2 regions of the Paenibacillus sp. MB22_1 genome follow, and region 2 is predicted to be linked to the other one. Evidence: predicted binding sites of a transcription regulator. Region 2 holds the regulator's gene; the other holds the start of a gene.
What was found. Region 2 encodes CtsR, which represses protease genes until heat stress. Its sites were predicted from a motif close to ATGGTCAATAAAGGTCAAACA; they were not measured.
Positions count from the first base shown of each region.

Region 1: the regulator CtsR is predicted to act here: its motif matches at 4,000-4,020, upstream of clpP (ATP-dependent Clp endopeptidase proteolytic subunit ClpP).

Region 1 covers NZ_JBLADV010000002.1:1,527,125-1,543,078, reverse strand. Annotated here, with positions in the region: gene ACL02P_RS19075 (sugar ABC transporter substrate-binding protein) at 1-655, opposite strand, end outside; gene ACL02P_RS19070 (carbohydrate ABC transporter permease) at 734-1,621, opposite strand; gene ACL02P_RS19065 (ABC transporter permease) at 1,638-2,594, opposite strand; gene ACL02P_RS19060 (LacI family DNA-binding transcriptional regulator) at 2,715-3,719, opposite strand; tRNA gene ACL02P_RS19055 (tRNA-Arg) at 3,868-3,942, shown strand; gene clpP (ATP-dependent Clp endopeptidase proteolytic subunit ClpP) at 4,159-4,755, shown strand; gene ade (adenine deaminase) at 5,135-6,925, shown strand; gene ACL02P_RS19040 (LacI family DNA-binding transcriptional regulator) at 7,009-8,019, opposite strand; gene uxaC (glucuronate isomerase) at 8,039-9,451, opposite strand; gene ACL02P_RS19030 (DUF3298 and DUF4163 domain-containing protein) at 9,632-10,411, opposite strand; gene ACL02P_RS19025 (ABC transporter substrate-binding protein) at 10,543-11,589, opposite strand; gene ACL02P_RS19020 (ABC transporter permease) at 11,636-12,442, opposite strand; gene ACL02P_RS19015 (ABC transporter permease) at 12,439-13,290, opposite strand; gene ACL02P_RS19010 (ABC transporter ATP-binding protein) at 13,287-14,261, opposite strand; gene ACL02P_RS19005 (SIMPL domain-containing protein) at 14,470-15,225, opposite strand; gene ACL02P_RS19000 (HPr family phosphocarrier protein) at 15,380-15,649, opposite strand; gene whiA (DNA-binding protein WhiA) at 15,759-15,954, opposite strand, start outside.
Region 2 covers NZ_JBLADV010000002.1:626,541-642,494, forward strand. Annotated here, with positions in the region: gene gltX (glutamate--tRNA ligase) at 819-2,279, opposite strand; gene ispF (2-C-methyl-D-erythritol 2,4-cyclodiphosphate synthase) at 2,353-2,841, opposite strand; gene ispD (2-C-methyl-D-erythritol 4-phosphate cytidylyltransferase) at 2,940-3,644, opposite strand; gene ACL02P_RS14780 (PIN/TRAM domain-containing protein) at 3,717-4,805, opposite strand; gene ACL02P_RS14785 (hypothetical protein) at 5,008-5,403, shown strand; gene pssA (CDP-diacylglycerol--serine O-phosphatidyltransferase) at 5,528-6,262, opposite strand; gene disA (DNA integrity scanning diadenylate cyclase DisA) at 6,313-7,389, opposite strand; gene radA (DNA repair protein RadA) at 7,403-8,770, opposite strand; gene clpC (ATP-dependent protease ATP-binding subunit ClpC) at 9,007-11,451, opposite strand; gene ACL02P_RS14810 (protein arginine kinase) at 11,485-12,543, opposite strand; gene ACL02P_RS14815 (UvrB/UvrC motif-containing protein) at 12,556-13,080, opposite strand; gene ACL02P_RS14820 (CtsR family transcriptional regulator) at 13,152-13,610, opposite strand; rRNA gene rrf (5S ribosomal RNA) at 14,365-14,481, opposite strand; rRNA gene ACL02P_RS14830 (23S ribosomal RNA) at 14,695-15,954, opposite strand, start outside.

The DNA.
Region 1 (15,954 bases), 900 kb from region 2:
CATTTTTGAATTCCTCAGGCGTACCGATCTTAGGCTGACCCAGCGCTTCGTACACGTCTTTGCGGATCACAAAAGCCGTCTTCGCTGGAATGTTACCGCTGTCATAATCGGCCTGCGTGTTGGAGTAGTTCGGGTAACCGTACGTGTTGCCGTCCGCTTGCTTAAACCAGTTGAGCGTATCTTGCGCGGCGACTTTGTTGAAATAAGGGTCGTATTTCTCCGCCAGCTCGTTCAGCGGCAAGGCCCAGGAAGAAGCCTTCTGCACAACGGCCGAATTGGAATCGAACACGGTAATCAAGTCCGGCATGTCGCTTCCGGCAAAAAACGTATTCAGCTTGGTATCGTCGCCGGTAATAAATTTGATATCAATATTCAAATCTTCCTTGATCTTCTTCGTGACCACATCATTGCCGAAATCGGTATTCCACCAATCGGCGTTCACGTACCAGGTCAGCTGGGTTGGCTCTTCTTTCTTGTCCAGCTTCCATGCCGGCGTGTTCGGGTCCAAGGTATACCGATCTTCCAAGGATACCTCTGTTGCGGCCTTCGAACCGCCGCCGGAGCCGCCGCAGCCGGTAACGATCAGCGCAGCGGTGAGCAGTGCAGCGCATGCGGTCATCCCTTTTCTTGCAAGACTTTTGTTCAACTTAAGCATTCGTTGTACCCTCCTTTTTTTGTAAGAAGCACAGCTAGTCCAACTCGCACATCAAGCCTAGCGTTTCATGCGGATGCGTTACTCCTTCACCGCCCCCAGCATCATGCCCGAGATGAAGTATCTTTGTAACAATGGATAAATCACAACAATCGGCAAAGTCGTAATCACAATTGTTGCGAGTTGAACTCCTTTGGTTGTCGTTTCAATGACGACGGAACCCGCGATGTTCTGCATCGATTGGGTCTGGGACTGTACGATGATTTCGTACAGCTTCATTTGCAGCGGGTACAGGTATTCATCTGTGATGTACAACTTGGTTGTCATAAAGTCATTCCATTGACTTACCCCGTTGAACAAAGCGATGGTAGCCAAGGCCGGCATCGATAACGGGATAAAGATCTTCAAGAAGATTCTCCAGTCGCCGGCACCGTCAATCTTGGCCGATTCCTCCAGGGAATCCGGCACATTGCGGAAGAAATTCATCAAGATCACGACATCGTAATAACTGAACAAAGCCGGAATGATATACACCCAGAAGCTGTTCAGCAGCCCCAGGGATTTAATCAGTAAGTACGTCGGGATCATACCGCCCGAGAAGAACATCGTAATGACGCCCATCGTCACGTACAGCTTGCGGCCGCGTACATTGTTCTTGCTGAGACCGTAGCCAATCATCGCGCAGAAGAAGACGTGGGTCACAACGCCGATGACTGTCTTGAGGACGGAGATCAGGAACGACTGCCAAATCGTATCGTCCCGAAACACCGCCTGGTAGTTCTCCAGAGAAAACTCTTTAGGCCAGAAGACAAACCCTCCTTCGGCAAGAGCTCGTCCCGAACTGAAGGAAGAAACGATGACATTCCAGAGTGGAATCACAATAATGATCGTAAATAAGATCAGGATCACAGCATTCACCGTATCAAAGATTCTGCTGTCGAGATCCTGTTTGAGCACCTTTCGATTCATGGCTGCTGCTCCTTCCTTACAGGACAGATTGATTATCGTTGAGTTTGCTGGTCACCTTATTCGCCAGCACCAACAAAATGACCGATACAACCGAAACCCCAAGTCCGACGGCAGTCGCGTAGGAGAAGTCCCCCTGCGTCATCCCCATCCGGTATACGTAGGAGTTGATGACCTCGGCCTTTTCGCGGTTCTGGGAATTCATCAGCACCAAGGTCTGGTCCAGGTTGGAACCCAGCAGACCGCTGATGGTCAGAATCAGGTTCAAGCTAATAATCATCCGCATGTTGGGCAGCGTGATGTTCCAAATTTGCCGGAGCCGGCTCGCCCCGTCGATCTTCGCGGCTTCATAATAAGTCGGGTCGATCTTGGCCATGATGGCGAGGTACAGGATCGTTCCCCAGCCCGCCTCTTTCCAAACATCCGACAGCACCGCGATCCACCAATACTTGCCCGGATCAAGCAGAATGTTCTGAGGCTTCGAGATCAAGCCCAAGTCCAGCAGCATCTGGTTGAACATCCCGGTGGTCGAGAACCAGGTGATGAGCATCCCGCCGAGCACGATCCAGGACAAAAAGTGCGGCAGGTACGAGATCGTCTGCACGATTTTTTTAAACCGGCCCAACCCGACCTCATAGATCATAATCGCGAGAATAATCGGGATCACAAAGCCGATGGCCAGCTTCAGGAAGCTGATCCCCAGCGTATTCACCACGGATTCCCAGAAGTATTTGTCGGTGGCGATAATTTTGAAGTTGTCCAAACCTACCCATGGAGCGGAGCTTAACGTATCGATGACCGTATAATTTTTGAAAGCGATCGTAAGTCCGTAGATGGGAATGTAGCAAAAAATAATCATAAAAATGATGCCCGGCCAGATCATTGACTGGATTTCCCACTGCCTGCCGAAATCGATAAAGAACTGCTTCATTCTTAATCCCATCGGCTTTTTGGCTGACGCAGCTGACTTCGCCATTTTGCGCTCCTCTCTTTATCCCGTATGGATAAAAACGTTTTTATTTTCGTCAACAGAACCCCTGTAGTTAACCGCTTACATTTTCCGCTGAGCTCAAGATCACCTTCGTCTCCGCTTCTCTTAGCTTAAACGAACATGACTTGAGCCTCGCACGATCAGTTCCCCGTCCAGCTTCTGCACCTTCCCCTGCTCCTGCTTCTTAATCATGTTCACCAGATGATTGACCGCCAAGATCCCTTGTCTGGCGATCGGATTGCGAACCGTGGTCAGGGGCGGCGTAAAATACTGGGCAATATCAATATCGTCAAACCCTACGACGCTGATGTCCCTTGGAACCTCGAGGCCGTACGAACGTAACGCTTTAATACAACCAATGGCGCTTAAATCGTTGCCGGCCAGAATCGCGTCCGGCACTTTGCCCGGATGCTTATGAATAAACGCCCGAATCGCATTGTAGGTACTCTCTTCCTCAAAATACCCCTGCACAATAAAATCCTCATCAATCGGCAGCTGATGCTCCCGCAAGGCCGCGAGATATCCCTCTTTCCGCTGTACGCTGTCGTACATCGTATCAACGCCGGAAATGTAGGCGATTTTCTTATGGCCCAGGCTGATCAGGTATTTGGTCGCTTCATAAGCGGACGCATACGAATTAAAAATCACGGTCCCCATCGTTTCCTTCTGAATCACCCGATCCAGAAATACCGCCTTGATCTTGTCCTTCTCCATCATCGCGATATCTTGGTCATCGACCCGCAATTCTTCGTAGATGATCACGCCATCCACCCGGCGGCCCATGATATTGCTGATAATCGTTTGCTTATCGGCGGTAACCATGACATGCAAACCGTATCCCAGCCGCTCGCTCTCGCGCGCCATCGACTCCACCAAAATGTAAAAATAAGGTCCGGATACACTCGTCGTAAAAAAACCAAGCATATTCGTCTTCTTCGACTTGAGCTGCTTCCCGTTTAAGTTCGGTACGTAATTGAGCTGCTTGGCGACCTTCAGCACATGGGATTTGGTCTCCGGATTCAACACATCCACATCGTTGAGCGCGTTGGATACCGTAGAGATGGAAACCCCTGCTGCTTTGGCTACATCCTTAATGGTGACTTTCCCCATCCCTGATTACACCCTTGTCTATAAAAACGTTTTTATATATTCCTCAAGTTATCATAGAAACGCTTTCATGACAATCCCTATTTTATTTGGATCTACACCTTGCGTTTTGAGACAAAATGTCATATAATCTATTTTGTTCGCTAAATTTGCGCCCGTGGTCCAATGGATATGACGTAGGCCTCCGGAGCCTGAGATCGAGGTTCGATTCCTCGCGGGCGCGCCATATATTGCACATTCAAAGTCCTGTGACACAAGTCTTCTGGACTTTTTTATTACCTTGAGTTTGACTTTCTTTGACTTTCTCAAATAAATTGTTTATGATGAGATTAATCCCCATCATTTCCGTCAATTCTTAGATTGATGGAAACGATGAATCCCAAACCATTCCATTCGACGGGGCGTTCCAGTTGAACAGCCTAAATTTAAGGAGGTTTTATCGGTGAGTTATATTCCTATGGTCGTAGAACAAAGCAATCGCGGCGAACGCGCTTATGACATTTATTCCCGTCTGCTCAAAGACCGGATTATTTTCCTGGGCTCCCAGGTAAACGATGTTGTTGCCAACTCCATCATTGCCCAGATGCTGTTTCTGGACGCGGAAGATCCAACCAAGGACATCCACCTATACATTAACAGCCCTGGCGGTTCCATTACGGCCGGCATGGCGATTTATGATACGATGCAATTTATCAAGGCGGACGTCTCCACGATTTGCGTTGGGCTGGCCGCTTCGATGGGCGCCTTCCTGTTGAACGCAGGTGCACCGGGGAAACGTTATGCGTTGCCAAACAGCGAAATCATGATCCATCAACCGCTCGGCGGAGCGGAAGGTCAAGCGACGGACATCGAGATCCGCGCCCGCCGTATCCTCAAGATGCGCGATAAACTGAACCGAATCCTCTCGGAACGCACCGGCCAACCGCTGGAACGGATCGAGAAGGACACCGACCGCGACTACTTCATGAGCGCGGCAGAAGCGAAGGAATACGGCTTGATCGACCAAGTCATCGAGAAAGTGAATCCGGCCAAAGCTTAAGGCTATACAGAAAAGGCTGCTCTTCGAACAGAAAGTGCTGTTCGAGGAGCGGCCTTTCTTGTTATATTTATCTTTAAATAACTTAACGAGAGAGTTCAAAAGGTCAGAATACAAGCTACAGGCACACACCTCGAGATAGCCCTTCTGCTCTAACGCTGATGAGAAGCGCTATGTTGGCAAAATTGGCGTGCCCGCGGCTCTAACGACGCTGAGAAGCACTATTTCGACGCAAGTGCTTATTTTCAGGCGGATATTTGGTAAATAAGCATTCTGGCAAGCGTTATACTTTCAACATCGTGATTTTGGCGGGTATAAGGTCGGTGGTAAGCGTTAGAAGGATGACTTTTTGAACGACTTTTTTAAAGGAGCGAACCGGGAGATGGAACAAAGAAAAAAATTGTATGAAGTAAGCCGTACGTTGGCGGATGTCGCCATGGGCAAAGCCAAAGCCGATTTGGTGGTTAAGGGCGGCACCTTAGTCAACGTCTATACCGGAGAGCTGCTGCCGAATACGGACGTCGCTGTGGCTGAAGGGCGAATCGCCTTCGTGGGGGACGCCGCGCACACGATCGGCGAGAACACCGTTGTGATCGATGCGGCAGGCCGCCACATCGTTCCCGGGCTCCTGGACGGGCATATGCACGTGGAGAGCACCATGCTGTCGGTGGCTGAGTTCGCCAAGGCTGCGCTTCCCAAAGGAACGACCGGTATTTTTATGGACCCGCATGAAATCGCCAACGTGTTTGGAGCGGAGGGCGTGCGCTGGATGCATGAGGAGGGCCAAGGCTTGCCGCTTAAGGTGTATACTACATTCCCTTCCTGTGTACCGGCCACCGATCATTTGGAGGATGCCGGATCGTCGCTGGACACCCGCGATATCGCCGACGGGATGACCTGGGACGGCGTCGAGGGGCTGGGCGAGGTCATGAACTTCCCCGGCGTCGTATACGGAGACCCGAAAATGCTCGGCGAAATCCAAGCCACAATGGAAGCAGGCAAAACCGTCACCGGACATTTTCCGAGTGACGACGAGCGCATGCTTCAGGCCTACCTGGCCTCGGGTGTGACTTCCTGTCATGAGACCGTAACCCGGGAGCAAGGGCTCGCCAAGCTGCGCCTCGGGATGCACCTGATGATCCGCGAGGGCTCAGCATGGCATGACGTCAAGGAAGTGATCAAGGTGGTCACCGAAGATAAGGTGAATACCTCGAACATTATGCTCGTCACCGACGATGTGTATCCGCAAACCTTGATTGAGCAAGGCCACATGAACCATGTCGTGCGCCGGGCGATTGAAGAGGGCGTCGATCCGGTTACCGCGATCCAGATGGGAACCATCAATACGGCGCGGTACTTCAAGGTCGACGGCGACGTGGGCGGCATTGCGCCGGGCAAATGCGCGGACCTGCTGCTGATCGGCGACCTGCGGCGGATGGAGCCGTCGACCGTGATCGCCGACGGCAAGGTCGCCTACGACGCCGGGCAGCTCCGCGTCCCGTTCCCGGCGTACCCGTACCCGGCGCAGGCGCGCGCTTCGGTGAAATTGGCGCGTCCGCTGACCGCCGACGATTTCCTCTACCGCAGCGCCAGCGCCAAGACGGAAACGACGATCCACGTCGTCGACGTGATCGAGAACAGCGCCCGCACGGCGAAGGGAACGGCAACCGTTCCGGTTGACGGGAAGGGAGTCGTGCGTCCGGCCGTCGAGCAGGACATCGCCACACTGGCCTGCATCGACCGCCACCGCGGTTCCGGCGAGCTGTCCCTCGCCTTCGCGCGCGGCTTTGGACTCAAGCAGGGGGCCGTGGCCTCTACCGTTGCGCATGACAGTCACAATCTCATCGTCATGGGTACGAATCCCGAGGACATGGCGTTTGCTGCGAATGAGCTGGCGAAGCTGGGCGGCGGCATGATCGCCGTACTGAACGGCCAAGTGCTCGCCGCCGTGCCGATGGCCATCGCCGGCCTGATGTCCGATCAGCCGCTGGAGACGGTGGTCGCCCAGGTGAAAGAGCTCGAAGCCGCCTGGAAGCAGCTCGGCTGCCAACTGAACGCGCCGTTCATGACGTTTTCTCTGATTGCCTTGCCGGTCATTCCGGAGCTGCGTATCACCAACCGCGGTCTAGCGGACGTGAACGAGTTCAAGCTCGTGCCCGTGGAAGTCGGTTAAGCCGCATGCATGTAAATAACCCGCCGAGAAAGTGAACCCTTTCTGGCGGGTTTTGTTTTACTCCATACCGGAGTCGCTCGCACCTACAAATGAGGGTGCAGCTCTTCCACCGACTCACGCCGAACCAGCTTCGTATCCAGCAGAACTAGCTCCCCGCCGGCCGGCGGCCCCTCGATCAGCTCGAGGATTTTGCGCGCGCCCATCCGGCTGAGCTGCTCAATCGGCCGCTTCACCGTCGTCAGCGGCGGATTCGTGTAATGCGAGAAGCCGATGTCGTCAAAGCCAACGACCGAGACATCCGCCGGAATCCGCATTCCCGCCTCTGTCGCTGCCTTCATCGCACCGATAGCCATGTCGTCGTTGCAGCAGAACACCGCCGTGGGCCGCTCCGGCAACGCCAGCAACCGGTGCATCGCCAGATAACCGCTCTCCACGTCGTAGCGGCCCTCGACGAGCCATTCCTCCCTTACCGCCAGGCCAGCATCCTTCATGGCCCGCAAATACCCTTCCTTGCGCTCCTGCGTCGACTTGTAGCCGGCGATCCCCTCCACCAGGCCAATGCGTGTATGCCCACGGCCCGCCAAGTATTGCGTCAACTCGTAAGCTCCTGCCCGGTCATTGGACACGAAATTAACGATGGTCGAGTCACCCGCATTCCGGTTCAGCACGACCAAAGGAATCCCCTGCTCTCGCACATGGCGAATAAACGTGTCGTCACGCTCACTTTGGCTCATGAGCAGAATGCCGTCGAACCGTCGCTGATGGATCGAGCTAAAGTCCTCAAAATCGTCGATCCCCCGCAGAAACAAGTTGTACTGGACACCAACCTCCTGACTCACACCGCGGATGGCCTCTGCCAGGAAACTGGAGGACGTCCCTTGAACCATACTCGTAAAAAACAACCCAATCGTATGCGAACGCTGCAGCACCAAACTTTTGGCGTTATAATTCGGCACGTAGTTCAGCTGCTCAGCGATCTCCATAATCTTGCGTTTGGTCTCCTCCTTAATCAGCGGGCTGTTGTTCAGCGCCCGGGAAACCGTCATATGCGAGACATTCGCCAGCTTGGCGATGTCTTTGATCGTAGCGGACATACAACAGCGTCAATCCTTTCTATGCCTCAGGAAAAGCAAAATACCGCTTAGCATTGCCGTAGCAAATATCCGTGACGATCCGGCCCAGCAGAGCATAGTCCTCCGGCGCCTCGCCGCGCTCCACCCAATCGCCAAGCACGTCGCATAAGAGGCGGCGGAAGTATTCATGCCGCGTATAGGACAGGAAACTGCGGGAGTCCGTCAGCATCCCGATGAATTGCGACAACACGCCGAAGTTGGCCAGCGTGTGCATCTGCTGAATCATACCGTCCTTGTTGTCGTTGAACCACCAAGCGGTGCCAAATTGGATTTTACCAGGAACGCCCCCGCCTTGGAAGCTGCCCATGATGCTGGCCAGCGCCCAGTAATCATTGGGGTTCAGCGAATACAGGATCGTCTTCGGCAGCCCGCTCTCCTGCTCGATCGCGTCCAGCAACCGGGCCAGCGCTTCGGCCAGAGGCCCGTCGTTAATCGCATCATAGCCCGTATCCGGACCCAGCCGTCGGAGCATCGCCGTGTTCGTGTTCCGCAACGCATGGATATGCAGCTGCATCGCCCAGCCCCGAGCGGCGTACTCCTTGCCAAGGAACACCATCGTATACGATTTGTATTTCCGTTCCTCCTCCGGCGTCACCGAACCCTGACTCAGCGCCTTAGCAAAGATCGCTTCCACTTCCTCCAGCGTCGCTTCCTCGTATTCCAGCGTATCCAGCGCGTGGTCTGATACGCGCCCGCCGGCCTCATGGAAGAAGTCGATCCGTTCCCGTAACACATCCAACAGCGTTCCATATCCCTGAATCGACTTACCCGCCGCCGCCTCCAGCTTCGCCAGCCAAGGTTTAAAGGTATCGCGATTAATTTCCAGGAACTTGTCTGGTCGGAAGCTCGGCAGCACCAACGTATCGAAGCCTTCCAGCTCCTTGATCTTCAAATGGTACTCCAGCGAATCCGCCGGATCATCCGTAGTGCAGACCACCGTCACCTTCGACTTCGTAATCAAATCTCGCGCGCCAAATCCTTCACTTTGCAGCTGGGCGTTCGCTTGTTCCCAGATGATCGGTGCAGTCTCCTCATTCAGCAACTCATCAATCCCAAAAAAACGCTGCAACTCCAAGTGCGTCCAATGGTACAGCGGATTCCCCAGCAGCTGCGGCACTACCTTCGCCCAGGCGAGAAACTTGTCGTAATCGTCCGCCCCACCGGTGATCAGTTCCTCGTCGATGCCGCAGGCCCGCATCACCCGCCATTTGTAATGGTCGCCGCCCAGCCAAGCCTCGGTTAAGTTGCGGAACGTCTTATTTTCGTAGATCTCCTGCGGGCTTAAATGGCAGTGATAATCGATGATCGGCAGTTCCTTCGTGTATTGATGATACAACTTCTCCGCCGTCTCGCTGTTCAGCAGAAAGTTTTCCCCTAAAAATTTCTTCGCCATTTCCCATTCTCCCTTCATTTAGTTCAACTCATTGTTAACGTTAACATTAGTATGCTGCTTAATATTGTAAACGTTTTATCGGAAAACGCAAGAGAGAATATGGGCCCTTGACCGATTAAAAAAGCCCCCCTCAGCCACGAATGCAGCCGAGAGGGCGTTTAACATTGATTCGATAAAGCTTCAGCGTGTTTTGAAATCAAACGGATTCGTTCCCGGCGGCAGCAGCTGGCTAAACGGGAAATAAAATTCCGGGAAACCAAACACATAAGGCAAGTATTCGTACAGTTGGAAAAAGATCGTCACGCCCTCATCCTTCACATAATATGACGGATTCGAGCCGATCGTTTTGAAGTTACCGAAGTAACCTTCCGTTTCCTGCAGCTTCTTGGCGATTTCCGGATCGACGATGCTGCGGTAATTCGGGTTTGCCCGGAGCAGCTCGTCCAGCGTCAGCAGCTTTCCGTTATCCAGCCGGAAGGTCAAGCCGTCACGTACGGTAATCCCGTGCGCACCGCCGGTGTAAGAGTACCAGTCCTGATAAAGACTGAGCACCCCGTCGCGGTTGTACGTCACTTTGTAAGTCCCGACATACTCATAGGGGTTCCCGCTGGGGGTTGAAGGCTGGCCCGCCTTCGCTTCCTTCAGCGCATTAGCCACAAATTTTTCCGCCTTGTTCTTGAACAGCTTATTGATCTTCTTCTGCACCGACTTGTGCTTTAATCCGCTCAGCTGTGGATAGTCGACTTTAATCGACGCTTCCGGAATCTTCTTCTCGATCGTATGGTTCGTGATTTTGACGCCTTGCCGCTCCTGCACAAGCGCCGAGCCTGCCTCATTCGCCTTCCCGCTGATCTCGACTGGAGACTGCGGCGCAGCTTCGGCCGGAACAACGGCTAAGCCGGATATCATCAAGCCTGCGGTCATCAGCAAAGTGATCATTTCTACCGTGTTACGCTTCACTTGTTATCGCCACCCTCTATCGGTTAATACCTAAATTATGACCCGGGTGGCAAAAATTCATGTACGCAAAAACGCCAGCACGCCTTCCCTCAAGGAAAGCGCCTGACGCTATTGTAAAATGTAAGCCGATATTACTCACGGCCGCTCTTCAATTCAGTCCAGTACCGGTCGTACAGCTGCAGCTTATCGCCTACGTCACTCAGCCATTCGGTACGGGACAACTCATCCTCTGACAGGTTAATCATCTTGTCGTTCCGGTATTCTTCGCTGTGGAACTCCGCTGCTTTCACATTCGGATCGCTGTATCCGATCGCTTCGTAGTTCTTCGCGCTAATTTCCGGATCGAGCATGAAGTTGATAAACTTCTCGGCCAGCTCTTTATGCTTCGAATCCTTCGGAATCGCATAGTTATCCGACCAGATCGTGCCGCCTTCCTTAGGTACTACATAAGCGACATCCGGATTGTCTTGGGCAATGTAGGAAGCGTCACCCGACCATACGGTGGCGATCCAGCCTTCTTCTTGAATCATTTTTTGCTTGATGTTGTCGGTATCGAAAGCCAGCACACTTGGCAGCAGCTTCTTCAAATCCTCCACAGCCGTCGTGATTTCACCTTCGTCGGTGGAGCTGTTGGAATAGCCGTTCTTTTTCAAGGCCATACCAATTACTTCGCGGTTATCGTCCAGCAAAATGACCTTGCCCTTGTATTCCGGATTCCACAGGTCCTCCCAGCTGTCGATCTCGTCTTTCACGTATTTCTTGTTATACGCAATCCCCGTAACCCCCGAAGTGTATACGATCGAGTATTTGTTCCCCGGATCGTAGGAAGGGTTTTTATACGCGTCAGACACGTTCGCAAAGTTCGGAATGTTGTTCATATCCAGCGGTGCCAGCAGATCCTGCTTGATCATCGTAGCCACCATGTAATCGGACGGTTGAATCAAATCGTAACCGCCGCCGCCCGCCTTAATTTTAGCCAGCAGATCCTCATTGTTGGCAAACACGTCATAATTGATTTTTACGTCAAACTCTTTCTCGAACTGCTCCAGCACTTCCTCGTCAAAGTTATCCGCCCAGCTGTAAATGTTGAGCGTCTCTTTCGACGATGAGCAACCCGACAATAGTCCGGCAACCAACATCCCTGCCAGTACGAGACCAGCCCATCTCTTTTTGTTCAATTCCCAATCTCCCTTCGGTTTCGTCTTATGGAATATCAAAATTCGCCTAAAACGGCAGCAATGATTGTTTCTTCTGGCCCTTGCCGCGATTCAGCACAAATTGCGCCAGGAAGATCAAAGCGACCGTCACCAGGATCAAAATCGTACACAGCGCGTTAATTTCCGGGGAAATACCCCGTTTGACCTGCCCATAGATATAAATCGGCAATGTGGTCGAATTTGGCCCGCTAACAAAGAAGCTGACCATGAAATCGTCCAGCGACAGCGTAAACGCGATCAAGGCCCCGGAGATAATGCCCGGAGCAATCTGCGGCAACGTCACGTATCGGAAGGTTTGCCACGAGCTCGCCCCCAAATCCTGCGCTGCCTCCTCCAGTTGTCCCCCCATGCCGGAAAGACGCGTAGTCACGACAACGTAGACGTAGGACAAACTAAAGGTGATATGGGCAATAATAATCGTTATTTTACCCAGCGGCATATGGAGCTGATTAAACAGTACCAGCAACGACAAGCCCATGATGATATCGGGAATGATGATCGGCAAATACAACAAGCCGCCCATGCCCGGCTTCAAGCGGCGTCCGATCTTCCGCATCGCCAGCGCCGCCAGCGTGCCAAGCACCGTCGAGATTACCGTTGAGACGATCGCCACGGTTAAGCTGTTGGCCAAGGCCTCCATGACATGGCGGTTATCAAACAGCGAGATGTACCAGTCGAACGTAAAGCCGCTCCAATCGGCCGCTAGCCTGGAACTGTTAAACGAATACGCAACGATAAACAGGATCGGCACATAGATTAAAATCATCATGATCAGCGAATGAACGCCGAGCAGCGGATGGCTTTTGGTTTTCATGAACGCACCTCCCGCACCCTTTGATACCGGGACGTCATCGCCCGATTAAACAGCGCAATCAGAATCAGCGAGGTGATCACGAAGATCACGGACAACGCCGAGCCAAACGGCCAGTTGCGGGCCCCAAGGAACTGACTCTGAATGATGTTGCTGATCATTGCCGATTTCGCCCCGCCGAGAATGTCCGTCACGACAAACATGCCGGTTGTCGAAACGTACACCAGCACGGAGCCGGTCATGATCCCCGACTTCGTTTGCGGCAGCGTAATGTGCCAGAACGCTTTCCAGCTCGACGCACCCAAATCGCTGGCCGCCTCCAGCAGTCGCTTGTCCATCTGCTCCAACGCCACAAATATCGGCAACACCATAAACGGAATAAACGTATACACCATGCCGAGCAACACAGCGCCCTTCGTATACAGCATCTGCAGCGGTTCGGAGATCAGTCCGATGCTGAGCAAGAACTCATTGACGATCCCTTGCGTCCGCAGCAGCAGCACCCAGGCATAAGTGCGGATCAGAAAGTTGATCCAAAACGGCACGGTAATAAGCACCAGGCCCCAGGTTTGCATTCTCGGACCGGCATTCGCAATATAATAGGCCAACGGGTAACTGAGCAATAGACATAATGCGGTCGTCATCACGGATAACACAATCGTATCCCAATAAATGCCCAAATATAACGGGTCAAAAAATAACGCATAGGCATCCAAATTAAAGTCCAGCACCACATTGCCAAGCTCGTCACGACCCATAAAAGAGATGCCTATGACGATCAGCATCGGCACAACCAGGAACAGGCATAACCACAGGAACACCGGCAGCATGCTTAAGCCAGATTTTTTCATGATCCGATGACCACCTCATCCTCCGGCTTCCAATCCACCCCAACCGTCTCCCCGATTTGCCACGTACGCTCATCGTTGACATCCAGCACGATGGATACGGTCATCGGTTCGTTATCCAGCTGCACGATCAGCTTATGCACGCCGCCGAGGTACAGCACGTCCATCAGCTCGCCGCTGCGCTTCGTTTCGACGCCTTCGCCGCTCCGCACGGCCTTGAGCTTCTCCGGACGCACGGCGAACAGCTGCCCGTCCCGGGAGAAAATATTGTTCTCGCCAACGAAGGTGGCCGAAAACAACGTAGCCGGCTGTGCGTAAATTTCCCGCGGTGTGCCGATCTGCTCCACTCGGCCGCTGTTCATCACGACGATGCGGTCAGACATCATCATCGCTTCTTCCTGGTCATGCGTCACGTAGACGAACGTGATGCCCAGACTGCGCTGCAGCTGCTTGAGCTCGGCCTGCAGGCTTTTGCGCAGCTGCAGGTCCAGCGCGCCCAGCGGCTCATCGAGCAGCAGCACCCGCGGCTTGTTGGCGATCGCCCGCGCGATGGCCACCCGTTGCTGCTGCCCTCCGGACAGCTGGTGCGGATACCGCTTCGTGAGCGCGGTCAGCTGCGTCATCTCAACCGCCTCCCGCACACGTTCCTGCTGCTGCTTGATCGGCATCTTTTTCATCTTCAGTCCAAAGGCGACATTCTCTTCCACCGTCATATGAGGAAATAAAGCATAATGTTGAAAGACAAGGTTCAAATCCCGGCGATTCGGCGGCAAATTCGTCAGGTCCTTTCCGTCCAGCAGGATTTTCCCGGAGGTCGGTTGCTCGAACCCGGCGATCATGCGCAAAATCGTCGTCTTGCCGCAGCCGCTTGGGCCCAGCAAGGTGAGGAATTCCCCTTCCTTAATCGTGAGCGATAGCGGATGCAAGGCGACCTGTCCCGCAAAGTGCTTCTCCACCGCGGCCAGTTCTATCATCTTTGCATCAACTCCTTCAATGTAGGCTTGTCTTCCTAAGAAAAAAAAGCCATATCCATTGGTATGGCTTTATCGGGTACTTCGATTCATTTTTTCGCATATTCACTATACCTTGTTTTGGCGCGGGTTACAATAGTTTTTGTTGGGTTCTATGGCAGTCAGAAACAAAACCACCTCAAAAAATCAGAGGTGGTCTCAAATGAACGGGTTATTTCAACTCATACATCACAGTTAACGTCGTTTGCAGGTCGATTTCGCCCGGTTCCACCGGTGTGCTCACGGCAGAATCCGCTGCAGCCATTTCCCTCATCTTCAGGTTCTGTGTGAAGATCGGTGTGCTGGTGCTGCCTTGGCTGATGCTAAGCACAATGCCCAGCTGGCGGTTCGCGGCTTTCGCGATCGATGCGGCTTTCTTGTTCGCGTCATTCATCGCTTTTTGGATCACTTGGTCTTGGTACTGATCCGGATTTTCGGTGCTGAAGCGGATATTATCGATCCGGTTGGCTCCCGCAGCGGATGCCGCATCCAGCAGCTGCCCTATCTTCGACAAGTCGCGGTAAGTGACCTCCAGCGAATGCTGGGCGCTGTACCCCTTGATCTGCTGGCCTTCTTTGTCGCTATACGTATAGTTTGGCTGTACGTAGAATTGGCCGGTTTGGATATCCTTGTCGGCAATCCCCCACGTCTCCTTCAACAGCTTGATGAGCGCGGCCACTTTAGTTGCATTGGCGCTTTGGGCTTCCTTCGCCGTCTTAGCTTCCGTCACCACCCCAATCGACAGGTACGCCACGTCCGGCTTCACGGACAATTCGCCGCTGCCCACCACCGTCACCACATTCTTCTGCATCTCGCCATCCGCATAAACCGGCACCGGCGCGTTAAGGGCACCGCTTACAAACATACCTCCGGTAATCAATGTTCCCGCAACCAGCAAGGAAGCTGCAGGCTTCAACCATGTTTTCATGTTCATGACCTCCGTTCATTTTTTGGGATAAGTATTGGTAATTTTACCTTCTAAACGTAAACCGTGGACAAATGTTGCAGTAAAAAGCAAAAAAGGATGATCCCGTGATCCTTTCACGGAAACATCCCCTTGTTTCGTAAGGCGAAACCAGCGTTTACTGGTTCTCCAGCTCCTCTTTGCTGACTAAATTGATTAAAGCGTTTGCAGCCTGCTCAGCGTCCGCACCTTCCGCACTAATGTAAATCTCGGTACCGGTACTGATTGCAAGGCTCATAATCCCCATGATGCTCTTGGCATTCACTTTTTTATCGTCTTTTTCAACGAAAATCTCTGAAGAATATTTATTCGCTTCCTGAACGAAAAGCGCAGCCGGCCGAGCATGCAGCCCCGTTTTCAAACGAACGGTAACCGGGTGTTTGACCATGAAAACTTACCCCCTATACGAATTCAATCCATTTCGTCACATTCGTTGACATTATAATTTCTATCATTATAGCATACGGAGTACAAAACACACTAGCAGCAAAACCAGTTTAGCCCCCGCGAATTTTTTCGGCAAGCTCATCGATCTTGCGCAACCGGTGATTTACCCCCGATTTGCTGACCGTTCCTTTCAGCAGTTCGCCCACTTCCTTCAGATTCATATCCGGGTGAGCCAAGCGAACCTCAGCGACCTCCCGCAGCTTCTCCGGCAAGTTCTCCAGACCGACTTCCTTCTGGAGCAGCTTG
Region 2 (15,954 bases):
GTCTATCGACGTACATTCAAAGTAGACAGACCGCGTTTAGCGGAAGTTTTTCTTGCGATATCAGGATGCCAATCCCCCGAAGTTTATACTTTCTGATATCTAAAAAAAACGCCCCTGCAGCTTACGCTGCAGAGACGCCTGACGACGCGGTTCCACTCTGCTTTGGATGAGTTAGCCTCAGGGGCCGGTTGATGCCCATCACAGGTTCAATCAAGCCTTTGTCTTAAGCCGACTCCTCCCTCTTAAGGTCCTTAACGCGGACAAAACGGCGAAAGCTACCTTCGCCTCATTCAAGGCGTGTTCGCATTCGCGGCTCCCGGGTGCATTTCCGCCAGCACATATCCGGATAACTTCCAGCCTGGTATCTTCTTTGCGTGGTCCGCTCTGAAGGGTCCCGGTTATCCTCTCTGGTCGATACGGCTGATCGCGTACTTCTCCCGATCTATGCCATTTTGGCTCTAAAGACGGCGGTCTGCCGCCATGGTTCTAGTTGCAAGGTCTATCTGCATTAATATTACCTAATGGACGTCCTACTGACAATGGTAGCCCGAAAAAAATGTATCCCTTCTAACGCTGATCACAGACGTTATTCGAGCAAAAAAAGGGTACATTCAGCGCTAACTCTTGCCAGACACCTTATTCCTTGATTTCAGCAAGGAAATGAGCATAATTTGCCACAATAAGCACACTAACAAGCGTTAGAACAGAAAACTCGTTCGTTTCGCCTAAATAAGTGCTGTGGCAAGCGTTAGCGCAATATCGATATGCACCGTGTGAACTCTTCTCCCAAGTCAGCTTTGACCTAGCCGCCCGGCGCCCTACAAAGCGGCGATCCGCGCCTTCAACCGATCAACGACCTTGTCCCGGCCTAGCAGGAAAATCGTCTGGTTCAAGTCACGGCCATGCATTTGGCCGGTCAACGCCACGCGGATCGGCATGAACAGGCCTTTCCCTTTGCTGCCGGTCTCTTTCTGCACCTCTTTGATGGCGGCGCCGATGTTCTCCACGCTGAAGTCGGCAAGGCCTTCAACCTTAGCCAAGAACGTCGACAGCACGCTTGGCACTTGCGGCTCGGCCAGCACGGCAGCTGCTTCTTCGTCCACCGACAGCTCGCTGCGGAAGAACAACTCCGACAGCTCCACGATATCTGAAGCAGCCGTCATTTGCTCTTGATACAACGCAACAAGCGCCTCGGCCCATGCTTGTTGCTCCGGCGACAGCTCGGCCGGTAGCCGTCCAGCCCGTTGCAGATGCGGGATAGCCAGCGAAGCGATCCGCTTCGGATCGGCGTTCTTGATGTAATGATTGTTCAGGTGCGCCAGCTTGTTCGTATCAAACACCGCCGGGCTGCGCGATAAACGGTTCGCATCGAAGATCGAAATCAGCTCATCCTTGCTGAAAATCTCCTCTTCCCCTTCCGGCGACCAGCCAAGCAGGGCGATAAAGTTAAACATCGCTTCCGGCAAATAACCGAGCTGATCGTACTGCTCGATAAATTGAATGACCGATTCGTCGCGTTTGCTTAGCTTTTTGTGGTTCTCCCCGACGATCAGCGTCATATGCCCAAATACCGGCGGTTCCCAACCAAACGCATCATAGATCATTAACTGACGAGGCGTATTGGACACGTGGTCCTCTCCGCGCAGCACGTGCGTGATGTTCATCAGATGATCGTCCAGCACTACGGCGAAGTTGTAGGTTGGGATGCCGTCTTTTTTCACAATGACAAAATCCCCGCTGACGTCGGATTCAAACGAAATCGGCCCTTTCACCAAATCGTCGAACGTAAACGTACGGCCTTCCGGTACACGGAATCGGATGCTGTATTGGCGGCCTTCCGCGTCGTATGCAGCCAGTTGCTCCGGCGTCAGGTGACGGCATTTCCCGGAGTATCGCGGAGTCTCGCCGCGAGCCATCTGCTCCTCGCGTTCCTTCTCGAGCTCTTCTTCCGTACAGTAGCAACGATAAGCAAGCCCCCGGTCCAGCAAATCCTGCACCAGCGGGCGATACAAATCCAGACGCTCCGTTTGCCGGTACGGTCCGTAGTTCCCGCCGACATCTACGCTTTCGTCCCAATCCATGCCCAACCACTTGAGGTAGGTCAGCTGGTTCTCCTCACCGCCGGCCACGTTGCGCTTCACGTCCGTATCTTCGATGCGGATGATGAATTTCCCCCCGTGATGTCTGGCAAACAAATAATTAAATAACGCCGTTCTGGCGTTCCCGATATGTAAATGACCCGTTGGACTCGGCGCATAGCGCACGCGTACTTCAGCCATTCCAATCCCCTCCCTAGTTTTAAGACGTTGCCGTCAAGGCTCTATCCTTTAGCGAAAATACTACCTCACAAGCTTATGATGATAACACATTCTGAACCAGACAGACAACGCATTGCGCCGCAATGCCTTCACCGCGTCCAGCAAACCCGAGCTGCTCGGTGGTCGTAGCCTTTACGTTAATGAGCTCCGGCTCGGCGCCCAGGGTGCGGGCAATAACCTCCACCATTTGCGGGATGTGCGGGGCCATCTTCGGTTTTTGTGCAATAATCGTTGCGTCCAGGTTGCCGATGCGGTACCCTTTCTCAATAGCCATATCCCATACTCGCTGCAACAATACCACGCTATCCGCATCTTTAAACGCCGGATCGGTATCCGGGAAATGGCGGCCGATATCACCTAACCCCAGCGCCCCCAAAATGGCGTCGCTGATCGCATGCAACAACACGTCGGCGTCCGAGTGCCCCAGCAAGCCTTTCTCATATGGGATATGCACCCCGCCGATAATACACGGCCTGCCCTCCACGAGCTGATGCACGTCAAAGCCTTGTCCTACTCTAAACATCCTCTACCCTCTCCCAGTCATCTTTTAATCACGAAGCAGCTCGAGGAGGTGAACTCGACATTGAATCTTGAATTCACTCAGTCGCTCCGCGATGAACTTTACCCCTGCCTCTTCCTCCGGATAAACTCCGCGTAATCCAGGTCCTCGGGCGTCGTGATTTTAATATTGTCATAGGCCCCTTCCACCAGCTTGACGGGGATGCCCAGCCGTTCGACCAGCATCGCGTCGTCGGTGCCGACGAAGCCTTCCTCCACGGCCCGATCATGGGCCGCCAGCAGATCGGTACGCTGAAAAGCCTGCGGTGTCTGTATCGCCCACAGGCTGCGCCGGTCCGGGGTCGCTGCGACAAAGCCCTGCGCGTCCGCCTGCTTGATCGTATCCTTCACCGGTACGGCAAGGACGGCCGCGCCATGCGTTCTTACGGCTTCGCAGCAAGCCGTGATTTGCTCACTCGTGACAAAAGGGCGGACGCCGTCATGCACCAGTACCCAAGGCGTGCTGAGATGCAGCAAGCCTTGGCGCACCGAGTCTTGACGCTCAGCCCCGCCCGGAATAATTTGTATTTGTTCGCCTATGCCATATTCGGCAATCCATGACCGGCACCGGTCCACATCCTGCTTCCCGGTGACAAGCACGATTTGCGAGATCAACGGATGACGCCGAAACACCTCCAGCGTATGAATAAAGATCGGCTTCCCGTCCAGCAGAAGATACTGCTTGCTTTCCACCGTCCCCATCCGTGTGCCGCGGCCTGCCGCCACCACGATGACTCCCGTATCGCCGCTTGCTTGCAACCCTATCATGATCTGCCTCACCTTTAACTGAATTCAACCGCACCGCAGCTAGTGCAGCGCAGTTAATTCCATCATACCGAATTACTGGGCTTTTTCCAACAGTTTTGGTTTGGCAAAAATCATTCGTCCCGCCGAGGTCTGCAGCACACTGGTCACCAGCACCTCCGTAATGGTGCCAATGTAGTCGCGTCCGCCTTCGACGACGATCATCGTCCCGTCATCCAAGTAAGCGACCCCTTGTCCGTGCTCCTTGCCGTCCTTGATCACCTGAACCATAATTTCTTCACCAGGCAGCACGACCGGTTTGACCGCATTGGCCAAATCGTTGATGTTCAGCACAGATACGCCCTGCAGCTCGCACACCTTGTTCAAGTTAAAATCGTTCGTCACGACCTTCCCCTGCAGGACCTTGGCCAGTTTGACGAGCTTGCTGTCCACCTCGGAGATTTCCTCGAAATCCCCTTCATAAATCATAACCTTAACGTCCAGCTCTTTCTGGATTTTGTTCAGGATATCCAGCCCCCGCCGCCCGCGGTTTCGCTTGAGCAAATCCGAGGAATCGGCGATATGCTGAAGCTCCTCCAGTACGAACTCCGGAATGACAATCGTTCCTTCGATAAAGCCGGTTTTACAGATGTCGGCAATTCGTCCGTCGATAATCACGCTCGTATCCAAAATTTTGTGTTCCTCTGCCCAGCGCTCCTCTTCCGGAGCGGGAGCCCCCCATTTACCGGACTTCCAAAGCGAGGACAGCTCTTCCTTCTTCGCCAGCCCAACGTAGAGCCCAATGTAGCCAAACAGCGCCGATACCGCGAATTGCGCCATGCTCTCCAGCGTGCCGAGCCAGGACAGCAGGGGGTAGACCATTAAGGAAAGAAGAAGTCCCGCAGTCAAACCGGCCGCACCGGCAGCCATTTCATTCATCGGGATCCGCGTTAAAGCGGCAATCCATGTTTTTACTTTGGAAGAAACGACGTCTGCAGCCATAGAGAACAGGAACAAGAACAGTAGCGCACCAGCCGCAGCCCAGATCAAATTAGCTGCGATCGGGTTCATTTCGCGAAACCAGTCGCTCGCAGCCCCCGGTAACACACCGGACAAGCCGCCGGTCGTATAACCGAACCAGGCCCCGCATAAACCAGCTAGAATCATCGAGTATTTTTTCAGCACGTCTCTCTTCACCTCCTGAATAAGTATCTTCTTTAGCCAGTATGAACCAATTTCAGAGCACCTAATCCTGGACCCTCACTTTTTTCCAAAAAAGTACCAACGAAAATCCAAATGCACCCCATAACGATGGGATTTCAGGTTGATCTTGAAGGAAAAGGTGGAATATAATGAATTCAATTCATAATATTGAGGTGGATGGAAAATGAGCGCACCAAGCCTACAGTCTTTTCAAGACCAAGTTTCTGAACTGTTGCTCCGTCACCGCAGCCTGTTGGATGTCTTGTCGAAGATGGGACAAACCAACGCCGCTGCCGTCCGTTCCGTGACCAAATCCGTAACCGAATGCGGTTGCATCGAGCTGCACGCCACCAAACAAGACTTCGAACCAGGCATGAATTTGCAGCAAGCGAAAGAAACAATCGCCAAGCACGTCCATGGTGAGCTGTGCGAAAATTGCCGGGATGTCATTACTAATGAGCTTGGACGCAACCTTTTCTATATGTCCGCCCTTTGCAATTTGCTGGATATTAACATGGAAGAGATCGTGGAGCGCGAATCGCAAAAATGCGCCACGCTGGGGTTTTTTAACTTATCGTAAGCGTATCTTGTACTTAGGTAATGGGGAAAATGCAATCGTAAGAGGAAATCAAAAAGGCATCGATCCTTTCCGCCCGCGGGAGATCCATGCCTTTTTTCTTATTGGTGGGGTTGTTTGGTTGTTCTCATCGTTTGGGACGATACGCTTCTTGAGCATCATTGTCTTCATCGTCCTGATGTTTGCGGCGAAGCAGCCGGTTGATGTTCTGCCGAAGACCGTATGCCGCGTAAATGACCAATGGGATAAAAATCAACTTGGCTGTCTGATCCGGAAATACGACGGCGATCACCACCGCAAAAATTACAACCAGCGGCGTATACACGATGGTTCTCTTTGGTAAGCCGATCTTTTTGAAATTCGGATATCTTACCGTGCTAATCATCAAATACGATAACAGAATCATGGATACCACAAAGTATGGTGCCGAAATTTCCCGGTAAAACAGCGACAGTGTTGCCAGAACCCCGCCTGCAGCCGGAATCGGCAACCCGATGAAGTATCCGGGAGCTCCCTTCTGAACGTTAAACCGGGCCAGCCGCAACGCCCCGCACATCGGGAAGATGATCGTCACTGCCCAAGCGACGCCGGAAGGAATGCTGTGAAAGGAAATCATGTACATAATCAGTGCTGGAGCCAAACCAAATGAAATGAGATCCGATAAGGAATCGAGCTCTTTGCCGAACTCGCTTTGGGCGTTCAGAGCACGGGCAACCCGTCCGTCTAACCCATCGAGCAGCATCGCGACAATTACCATAATGGCGGCCAAGCTAAATCGGCCTTCCATTGCCAGCAGAATCGCCAGCGTTCCGAGAACCATGTTACCTAAGGTAAACAGGTTCGGAAGGGATTTTGTAATCATCTCTTCACCTCGAGTAGATATTCCTGAACCATTCATTGATGATAGGTGATTTAGATTTGTCTGTCAATGAATACCTGTTCTTGCAAGCGTTTGAGCCCCTCTTTGATGGAGCGTGCTCGCACTTCGCCGATCCCGTCAACTTCATCCAATTCCTCAATGCTGGCCATCATCACATTGGGTAAACGACCAAACCGTTCGACCAGGTTGTGAATGATGACATTCGGCAAACGCGGAATTTTGTTCAACACCCGATACCCGCGCGGTGAGATCAACTCCTCTGAAGTTGCGGCGGAAGAAGGATAGCCCAAAAGCTTCGTAATATGGTTATCATCCAGCAGTTCATCGTCGGTGGAGCGCTTCAGCCCCATAATAATTTCTCGAATCGCTTCATCGCTGTCATCCTTGGCATAGTCCTTATACAACAGCCATGCCTCTTCCTCCATGTTGCTGACCAGCTCCTCCATCTGCATACTGATCAGACGTCCCTCGGTTCCCAATTCATTGATGAACCGTTTGATCTCCATTTTGATCCGGATGACCATTTCCACCCGTTGAATGACGTTGATCACCTCTGGCAAGGACACAAGCTCCTCGAACTCGGAAGCTGTCAGGTTCGTTAAGGCTTGATTCAGAACGGAGCGGTATTTCTCCAACGTCTGAATCGCCTGGTTCGCCTTCGTTAGGATCACGCCGATCTCCTTCAGGGCATATCGCAATCCCCCTTGGTACAGCGTGATGATGTTCCGGCGCTGGGAGATGGATACAACCAGCTTGCCGGTCTGTTTGGCCACCCGTTCAGCCGTACGGTGCCGAATCCCTGTTTCCGAGGAAGCGATCGAGGAGTCGGGGATCAGTTGAGTATTGGCATACAGTATCCGCTTCAAGTCTTCGCTAAGGATAATGGCTCCGTCCATTTTGGCCAGCTCATAGAGATAGTTCGGCGAGAAATCACAGTTGATGGAGAAGCCGCCCTCAACGACTTCCATGACCTCCGGGCTGTAACCAACAACAATCAGACCACCGGTTTTGGCCCGTAACACGTTTTCGAGTCCGTCACGAAAAGCCGTTCCCGGTGCGACAAGTTTCAGCAATTCGTTCATTTTCTCTGCATGGGTAGTTTCCTTCATCATCTAATGCCCCCTAATCTAACGCAACAGCTAGCGCATCTGCAACGGTATTTACACCTATTAATTGGATCCCTTGCGGACCTTTCCACCCTTTCATGCTCTTCTCCGGCAAAATGACTCGTTTAAAGCCCAGCTTGGCCGCTTCCTTCACGCGTTGCTCCGCCCGGGAAACTGCCCGCACTTCGCCGGTCAAACCAACTTCTCCAAAGAACACGTCATACGGCTTCGTTGGGATGTCGCGGAAGCTTGAAGCTACACTTACCGCGATGGCCAGATCGACCGCCGGTTCATCCAGCTTCACCCCGCCGGCCAGGTTGACGTAAGCGTCCTGATTTTGCAGGAACATCCCCATTCGCTTCTCAAGGACGGCGATAATCAGGTTCATCCGCTGATAGTCTACCCCCGTGGCCATCCGTCTTGGCGAAGGAAAATGGGTGGCTGAAATCAAGGCCTGCAGCTCGACCAGCATCGGGCGCGTCCCCTCCATGCTGGCAACGACAGTGGAGCCCGCCACGCCGAGCGGCCGTTCGGATAGAAACAGCTCCGACGGATTTGCCACCTCCGCCAGGCCGGATTCGTTCATTTCAAAAATGCCAATTTCGTTAGTCGAACCAAAGCGGTTCTTCACGGCCCGAAGCAACCGATAGGAATGATGCCGTTCGCCTTCGAAATACAACACGCAATCGACCATATGCTCCAGCAGACGCGGTCCGGCGATCGCCCCTTCCTTGGTCACGTGACCGACCAGCACCGTGGCAATGCCTTGCCCTTTGGCAATCCGCATAAACCTTGCAGTACATTCCCGCACCTGTGATACACTTCCGGGAGCGCTGGTAACCTCCGGCAAGTAAACCGTCTGGATCGAATCGATCACCAGGAAATTCGGTTTGACCTGTTCGATCGCTTCTTCGATCCCGTCCATGCTGCTTTCGCACAAGACGAACAGTTCCGCAGACAAGGCTCCCAACCGTTCCGCCCGTAACTTCGTCTGGCGGACGGATTCCTCCCCTGAGATATACAAGACTCTCAGGCCGCTGCGCGCCATTTCATGCGAGGTCTGCAGCAACAGGGTCGATTTCCCGATACCGGGATCTCCCCCAACCAGGACCAGCGAGCCCGGCACGACACCGCCGCCAAGCACCCGGTTTAATTCCCCGATGCCCGTTTGAATTCGCGGTTCTTTGCCGCTCTCTATATTTATGATCGATTCCGGCTTTTCTTTCGCATGAAAAATCCCGGAAGTCATTCCCTGCGTTTTGACGGGTTTCTCCACTTCTTCGACCATGGAGTTCCAAGCGCCGCAGCCCGGGCATTTTCCATACCATTTGGGCGATTCATAACCGCAATCGGAGCAAAAAAACTTATGTTTTACTTTAACCATTTATCTCTCCTTCTCGCCTCTGCAATATTTTACAGACTTAGCAGACACCGTATCGTTAGGGTTACTAAAATTTTACCACCCTTTCGCTTTGATCGAAAGCTATGAGACCACGGCCGCCATGGCGGCAGGATTTAAAAAAGGCAGCCCCAAAGCATCGCTTTGGAAGCTGCCTTTCACTTATTTCATCGGCTTTAACGTTACGGATTTGTAGAATTTAACTACATTTTTTACACAAGTTACGCATTTTTGATGAACGTTCCCGTACGTTCGACCTTCAGTTCACCATTTTCTTCGTCAATCGTCAACGAGTCGCCTTTCTTCACGTTGCCGGTCAGCAGTTCTTCGGACAGTCGGTCTTCGATATGCTTCTGAATTGCCCGGCGGAGCGGACGTGCGCCATACGCAGGATCGTAGCCCACCTTCGCCAGGAACGCCTTCGCCCGATCAGTCAGCGTAAAGTCGACATCGTATTCGCGCAGGCGTTTACGCAGTTCTTCGGACATCAGGGTGACGATTTGACCGATATGTTGCTCCTCGAGCGAATGGAAGACGATAATTTCGTCGATCCGGTTCAGGAACTCCGGACGGAAGCTCTTCTTCAGCTCTTCCATCACTTTGCCCTTCATGTTCTCGTAATCCGCGCCCGCATCTTGAACCGCGGTGAATCCGAGACGTGTATTGCGTTTGATCGCATCAGCGCCCACGTTCGAGGTCAAGATGATCAGCGTGTTGCGGAAATCGACCACACGGCCCTTGGAGTCGGTCAACCGGCCGTCTTCCAGCACTTGAAGCAGAATATTAAACACTTCCGGATGCGCCTTCTCGATTTCGTCCAGCAGGACAACGGAATACGGTTTGCGGCGCACTTTCTCGGTCAACTGGCCGCCTTCTTCATATCCGACATATCCTGGAGGTGCGCCAACGAGACGGGCTGTGGAGTGTTTCTCCATGTACTCGGACATGTCGATCCGGATCACGGCGTTCTCGTCGCCAAACATCGCTTCGGCAAGTGCGCGAGCCAGCTCGGTTTTACCTACCCCGGTTGGACCCAGGAAGATAAAGGAGCCCATCGGACGCTTCGGATCCTTGAGTCCTGCACGTGCCCGGCGGATCGCCCGGCTGACCGCCTTCACGGCTTCCTCTTGCCCGATGACACGCTCATGCAGGATTTTCTCCATATTGAGCAAGCGTTCGGTTTCCTCTTCCTTCAGCTTGTTAACCGGAATTCCCGTCCAGCTGGCAACGACTTGGGCGATATCCTCCGGCGTAACTTCGGAATCGGTGCGTCCTTGTTTTTCTTTCCATTGGTTCTTCGTCGTGTCGAGCTCTTCGCGAATCTTCTGTTCTGTATCACGAAGCGCCGCCGCTTTCTCGAATTCCTGGCTTTGCACCGCCGCGTCTTTCTCCTTGCGGATGTCCTCCAGGCGGCTTTCCAGCTGTTTCAGATTCGGCGGTACCGTGTACGAGTTGAGCCTTACTTTAGACCCCGCCTCGTCAATCAGGTCGATCGCTTTGTCCGGCAGGAAGCGGTCTTGGATGTAGCGGTCGGACAATTTGACCGCTTGCTCGATCGCCTCGTCGGTGATTTTCACGCGATGGTGCGCTTCATAGCGATCACGCAGCCCGTGCAGGATTTGGATCGCTTCTTCGACCGACGGCTGATCCACCGTGATCGGTTGGAAACGACGTTCCAGCGCGGCGTCTTTTTCGATATATTTCCGGTATTCATCCAGCGTGGTTGCGCCGATGCATTGCAGCTCGCCGCGTGCCAGCGCCGGCTTCAAGATGTTCGAAGCATCGATGGCGCCTTCTGCGCCGCCGGCTCCGATCAACGTGTGCAGCTCGTCGATAAAGAGGATGATATTCCCGGCTTGGCGAATTTCGTCCATGATCTTTTTCAAGCGGTCCTCAAACTCACCGCGGTATTTCGTCCCCGCAACGACGGAGCCCATATCCAACGTCATGACACGTTTGTCACGCAGCGTCTCCGGAATTTCGTTGTTGATGATCTTTTGCGCGAGACCTTCAGCGATGGCTGTTTTCCCGACGCCGGGTTCCCCGATCAGCACCGGATTGTTCTTCGTCCGGCGGCTCAACACCTGGATCACCCGTTCGATTTCTTTGCTGCGGCCGATCACCGGATCCAAATTGCCCTCTTTAGCCGCAGCTGTCAAGTCGCGGGCCAAGCTGTCCAACGTTGGGGTATTCACGTTCGTTGGGGTGCCGTGATGGCTGGATACGGCCTCACTGCTGCCCAGTAGCTGCAGCACTTGCTGGCGCGCTTTGTTCAAGCTGATGCCAAGGTTGTTCAGGACGCGGGCCGCTACGCCTTCCCCTTCACGAATCAGGCCGAGCAAAATATGCTCTGTCCCAACATACGTATGGCCGAGTTTACGCGCTTCATCCATGGACAGCTCGATCACTTTCTTGGCACGCGGTGTATAAGCGATATTGGTCGGTTGCTCTTGTCCGCGGCCGATCAGCGTTTCCACTTCATCCTGTATTTTCTCAAGTCCCAGACCCAATCCGATCAGTGCCTTGGCGGCGATGCCTTCGCCTTCACGGATCAGGCCGAGCAGTACGTGTTCTGTACCGATATTGTTATGTCCGAGTCTTACGGCTTCTTCTTGAGCTAGTGCCAACACCTTCTGCGCACGCTCCGTAAATCTTCCAAACATCATCTTCTCCTACACCTCCATAGTTGGTACTACCCGTTATTTTCCCATTCGTTCCCGAATGAGTTTGGCGCGGTACATATCCCGTTCCCCCGGGGACATGCTGCTGCTAAATTTCTTCTGCAAAAAACCGGGCTGCGTCATGACGTTCAATTCATTTAGCGCTTGAGTTGATACGCCTTCGATTAACCCTAAGTCAACGCCGAGCCGGACATCCGACAGCCGCTGGGCGGCTTCCTTCGAGTCGATGATGTACGCCTGGGACAAAATCCCGTAGGAGCGCATCACCCGGTCCATCATGCGCAGCCGCGATTCGCTGATCAGCTTCTCACGCGCCGTCTTCTCATGCTGAATGATCTGCAGAACCACGCCGTATAAATTTTCGATGATCTCAGCTTCGCTTTGTCCTAGTGTAATCTGATTTGAGATTTGAAACAAGTTACCCATCGCTTCGCTGCCTTCGCCGTAGATCCCGCGGACAGTTAAGCCGACCTGCGATACCGCAGATAAAATCCGCCCGATCTGCTGCGTCAGCACCAGTGCCGGCAAATGCATCATGACCGAAGCACGAAGTCCGGTTCCTACATTCGTCGGACAGCTGGTTAAGTATCCGCGCCGGTCGTCGAAGGCATAATCCACATGGGATTCGAAAATGTCGTCGATTGCCGTCGCTTTTTCCCAAGCCTCTTGAACCTGGAGCCCCGGATATAAACACTGGATGCGCAAATGATCCTCTTCGTTCACCATAATGCTCAGGCTCTCATCTTCGCTGATGAAGACCGCTCCATTTCTGGAGTCATTCGCCAGGTTCGGACTGATCAAATGCTTCTCAACCAGTACTCGTTTATCCAATTCATCCAAGTCTGCAAGAAGCACCGGGTATAGCTTGCCGTGAGCCTGGAGTGCTTTATCGCTTAGAACCCCCTGCAGAAGCTTCAGCACCTCTTCCGATTGCGTGTTGGTGGCCAACATCGGGAAGGGATGGTGCAGGATGTTGCGGGCGATCCGTACCCGGCTGCTCATAACGATATCGGACTCTTTCCCTTTGCGGCTCATCCATTCGCTCAGCGGCTGTTCGGTAAATCGGAGATTGGTCACCCTACATCCCTCCTACTCTGCAGATAAGTTCTTCTCAAGCTCGCGAATTTGGTCCCGCAGCGCTGCTGCCACCTCGAACTCCTCTTGGAGGATCCGGTATTGCAGCTCACGGCGAAGATCCTCGAGCTTACGTTTTACTTGAATATGACCGCCGATCCGTTTTGGCACCTTCCCGACATGAACGGTATTGCCGTGGACCTTCTTAAACAGCGGATCCAGACGATCATTAAAATATTTGTAACAAGAACTGCACCCAAAACGCCCGATTTTGCTGAACTGGGAATACGTCATACCGCATTCTTCGCAGCGCAGATGTTCTGGTGTGCTGTGCCCGGAAATCTGACCTTTGGTCGCCGGGCCTAAATCAAGGAAGCCCGACAGCAGGTTATGAATCGAAAAGCCGCCCGAGGTGCCGGGAATCAGCTCCCCTTTTTCCCTGGCGCAGGTTTCACAGAAGTGAAACTCCGTCTTCTCACCATTCACGATTTTCGTAAAATGCAAGGTTGCCGGGCGTTTGCCGCATTCTTGGCATTGCATCGCACGTCCCTCCTTACGGGATAGACTAAGACAGCAGATCCTTAAACCTGTATTTGTGTTACATCATGCTGTTAACTCAACAATGAGATTAACATCGCTCGCATCATTCTTGCCCGGATCTGGTCGCGATACGGCAGTTTCACTGCCAGCACATCGCGGGATATCGCCGAGCGCATCATTGCGGCCTCCCGAGGGGTCAAAATACGGGCTTCCTCCAGGCGATAAATCAATCCTTCCGCCGCAGATTGCCCGATCTCTTCCCCAATCGATTCATGCAAGTGGGTGTGCAGCGATGATGGTCCCGGCAGTTGCAGGCGCCGAATCCGAACATAACCGCCACCGCCGCGCTTGCTCTCGACCAGATACCCCTTCTCCAGAGTAAAACGGGTGCTGATGACATAGTTAATTTGCGACGGCACGCAGGAAAATTGGTCGGCAAGTTCGTTACGTTGAATCTCTATAATCCCCTCAGGACTTTCATGCAAAATACTCTTGAGATATTTTTCGATGATATCGGAGATATTACGCATCACTCATCCTCCATTATTCCATACGTGTATCTCATGTTGCGGTTTGACACCACTAAAAGTCGTCAAGAATGGATGCGCGTCTTGGCTTGGAGGCACATCGCAATCGTCAAAATCGGTTGCTTGCCATGGGCGAAGAAGCACATATCATCGTCAAGAACGGATGCTGGCCGCTTGCTATGACATAAGATGCTTATCGCGTCGAATTGGTCATGGCCCGCGAGGCACATCGCATCATCAAGAACGGACGCTGTCATGGCCTAAGAGCATCGCACCGGATGCAGGTAATCACCTATAGGGCGCACTGTGATCCGGTTCTGTTCTGTTGACTTTGACTTTCTTTGACTTTATAAACATTATACCATAATTTGATGATTTGCCAAGAGGGGCTACAGTTTCAGTTCCAGTGTGGACTTTACGCTTACAAAATATTCGTGCTAAAGCGTATGAGAACACAGCCCAGTTGGTGCCTTTAGCACAGCGTGTCCTTCATCTTCAGGCGATTCCTGCAAAAATACAGTTATTTTGAGGGGGAGTGGCCGTTTTGCCTGGAATGCCTGCAAAAGTGCAGGCTTTTTGCGCCGATTTGCTCGAATTGACCTAAATCGAGAAAAATAACTGCACTTTTGCAGGCTTTGACCGAGAAATCGAGATTTCTCCGAAAAAAACTGTACTTTTGCAGGTTTCCAGCTCGGGGTAAGCACAAGTCAAACACAAAAAGAGCACCACCGATCATCGGCAGTGCTCTTTCTTCTTTGCTTGGCAGCGTCCTACTCTCCCAGGACCCTTCGGTCCAAGTACCATCGGCGCTGGAGGGCTTAACGGTCGTGTTCGGGATGGGAACGAGTGGAACCCCTCCGCCATTGCCACCAAACATGATTTTTTCGCTGCTTTTACTTCCGCACTTCAGCTTCAGCAAAAAATCAAACCTTATAAAAGGCGTGCAGCTAAAAATCGGTTCAAGGTTGAATCCTTGAAAACTGGATACGAAACTAGATTTGCATTTTAGCCCTATTCAGTTCCCGGGGTCCCCGAAAAGTACTCGGTGTACTCTCCGAAGCCTCCGCTTCACTTTTTGGGGTGAATTTTGGATAAGCCCTCGACCGATTAGTACCTGTCAGCTCCATGCCTTACGGCACTTCCACCTCAGGCCTATCAACCTTGTCGTCTTCAAGGGGTCTTACATACTGGGAAATCTCATCTTGAGGGGGGCTTCACGCTTAGATGCTTTCAGCGCTTATCCCGTCCGCACTTAGCTACCCAGCTGTGCTCCTGGCGGAACAACTGGTGCACCAGCGGTGCGTCCATCCCGGTCCTCTCGTACTAAGGACAGCTCCTCTCAAATTTCCTGCGCCCACGACAGATAGGGACCGAACTGTCTCACGACGTTCTGAACCCAGCTCGCGTACCGCTTTAATGGGCGAACAGCCCAACCCTTGGGACCTACTTCAGCCCCAGGATGCGATGAGCCGACATCGAGGTGCCAAACCTCCCCGTCGATGTGGACTCTTGGGGGAGATAAGCCTGTTATCCCCAGGGTAGCTTTTATCCGTTGAGCGATGGCCCTTCCATGCGGTACCACCGGATCACTAAGCCCGACTTTCGTCCCTGCTCGACTTGTCAGTCTCGCAGTCAAGCTCCCTTCTGCCTTTGCACTCTTCGAATGATTTCCAACCATTCTGAGGGAACCTTGGGGCGCCTCCGTTACTCTTTAGGAGGCGACCGCCCCAGTCAAACTGCCCACCTGACACTGTCCCCGTACCGGATCACGGCACCAGGTTAGAACCTAGATACGATCAGGGTGGTATCCCAACGGCGCCTCCACCGAAGCTGGCGCTCCGGCTTCCTAGGCTCCCACCTATCCTGTACAAATCGTATCAAAGTCCAATATCAAGCTGCAGTAAAGCTCCATGGGGTCTTTCCGTCTTGTCGCGGGTAACCTGCATCTTCACAGGTATTAAAACTTCACCGGATCTCTCGTTGAGACAGCGCCCAAGTCGTTACGCCATTCGTGCGGGTCAGAATTTACCTGACAAGGAATTTCGCTACCTTAGGACCGTTATAGTTACGGCCGCCGTTTACTGGGGCTTCGGTTCACAGCTTCGGGCTAAACCCTAACCGCTCCCCTTAACCTTCCAGCACCGGGCAGGCGTCAGCCCGTATACTTCGCCTTGCGGCTTCGCACAGACCTGTGTTTTTGCTAAACAGTCGCTTGGGCCTTTTCACTGCGGCCCCCTCGGGCTATTCACCCTACCGAGGCACCCCTTCTCCCGAAGTTACGGGGTCATTTTGCCGAGTTCCTTAACGAGAGTTCTTCCGCGCGCCTTAGAATTCTCTTCTCGCCTAC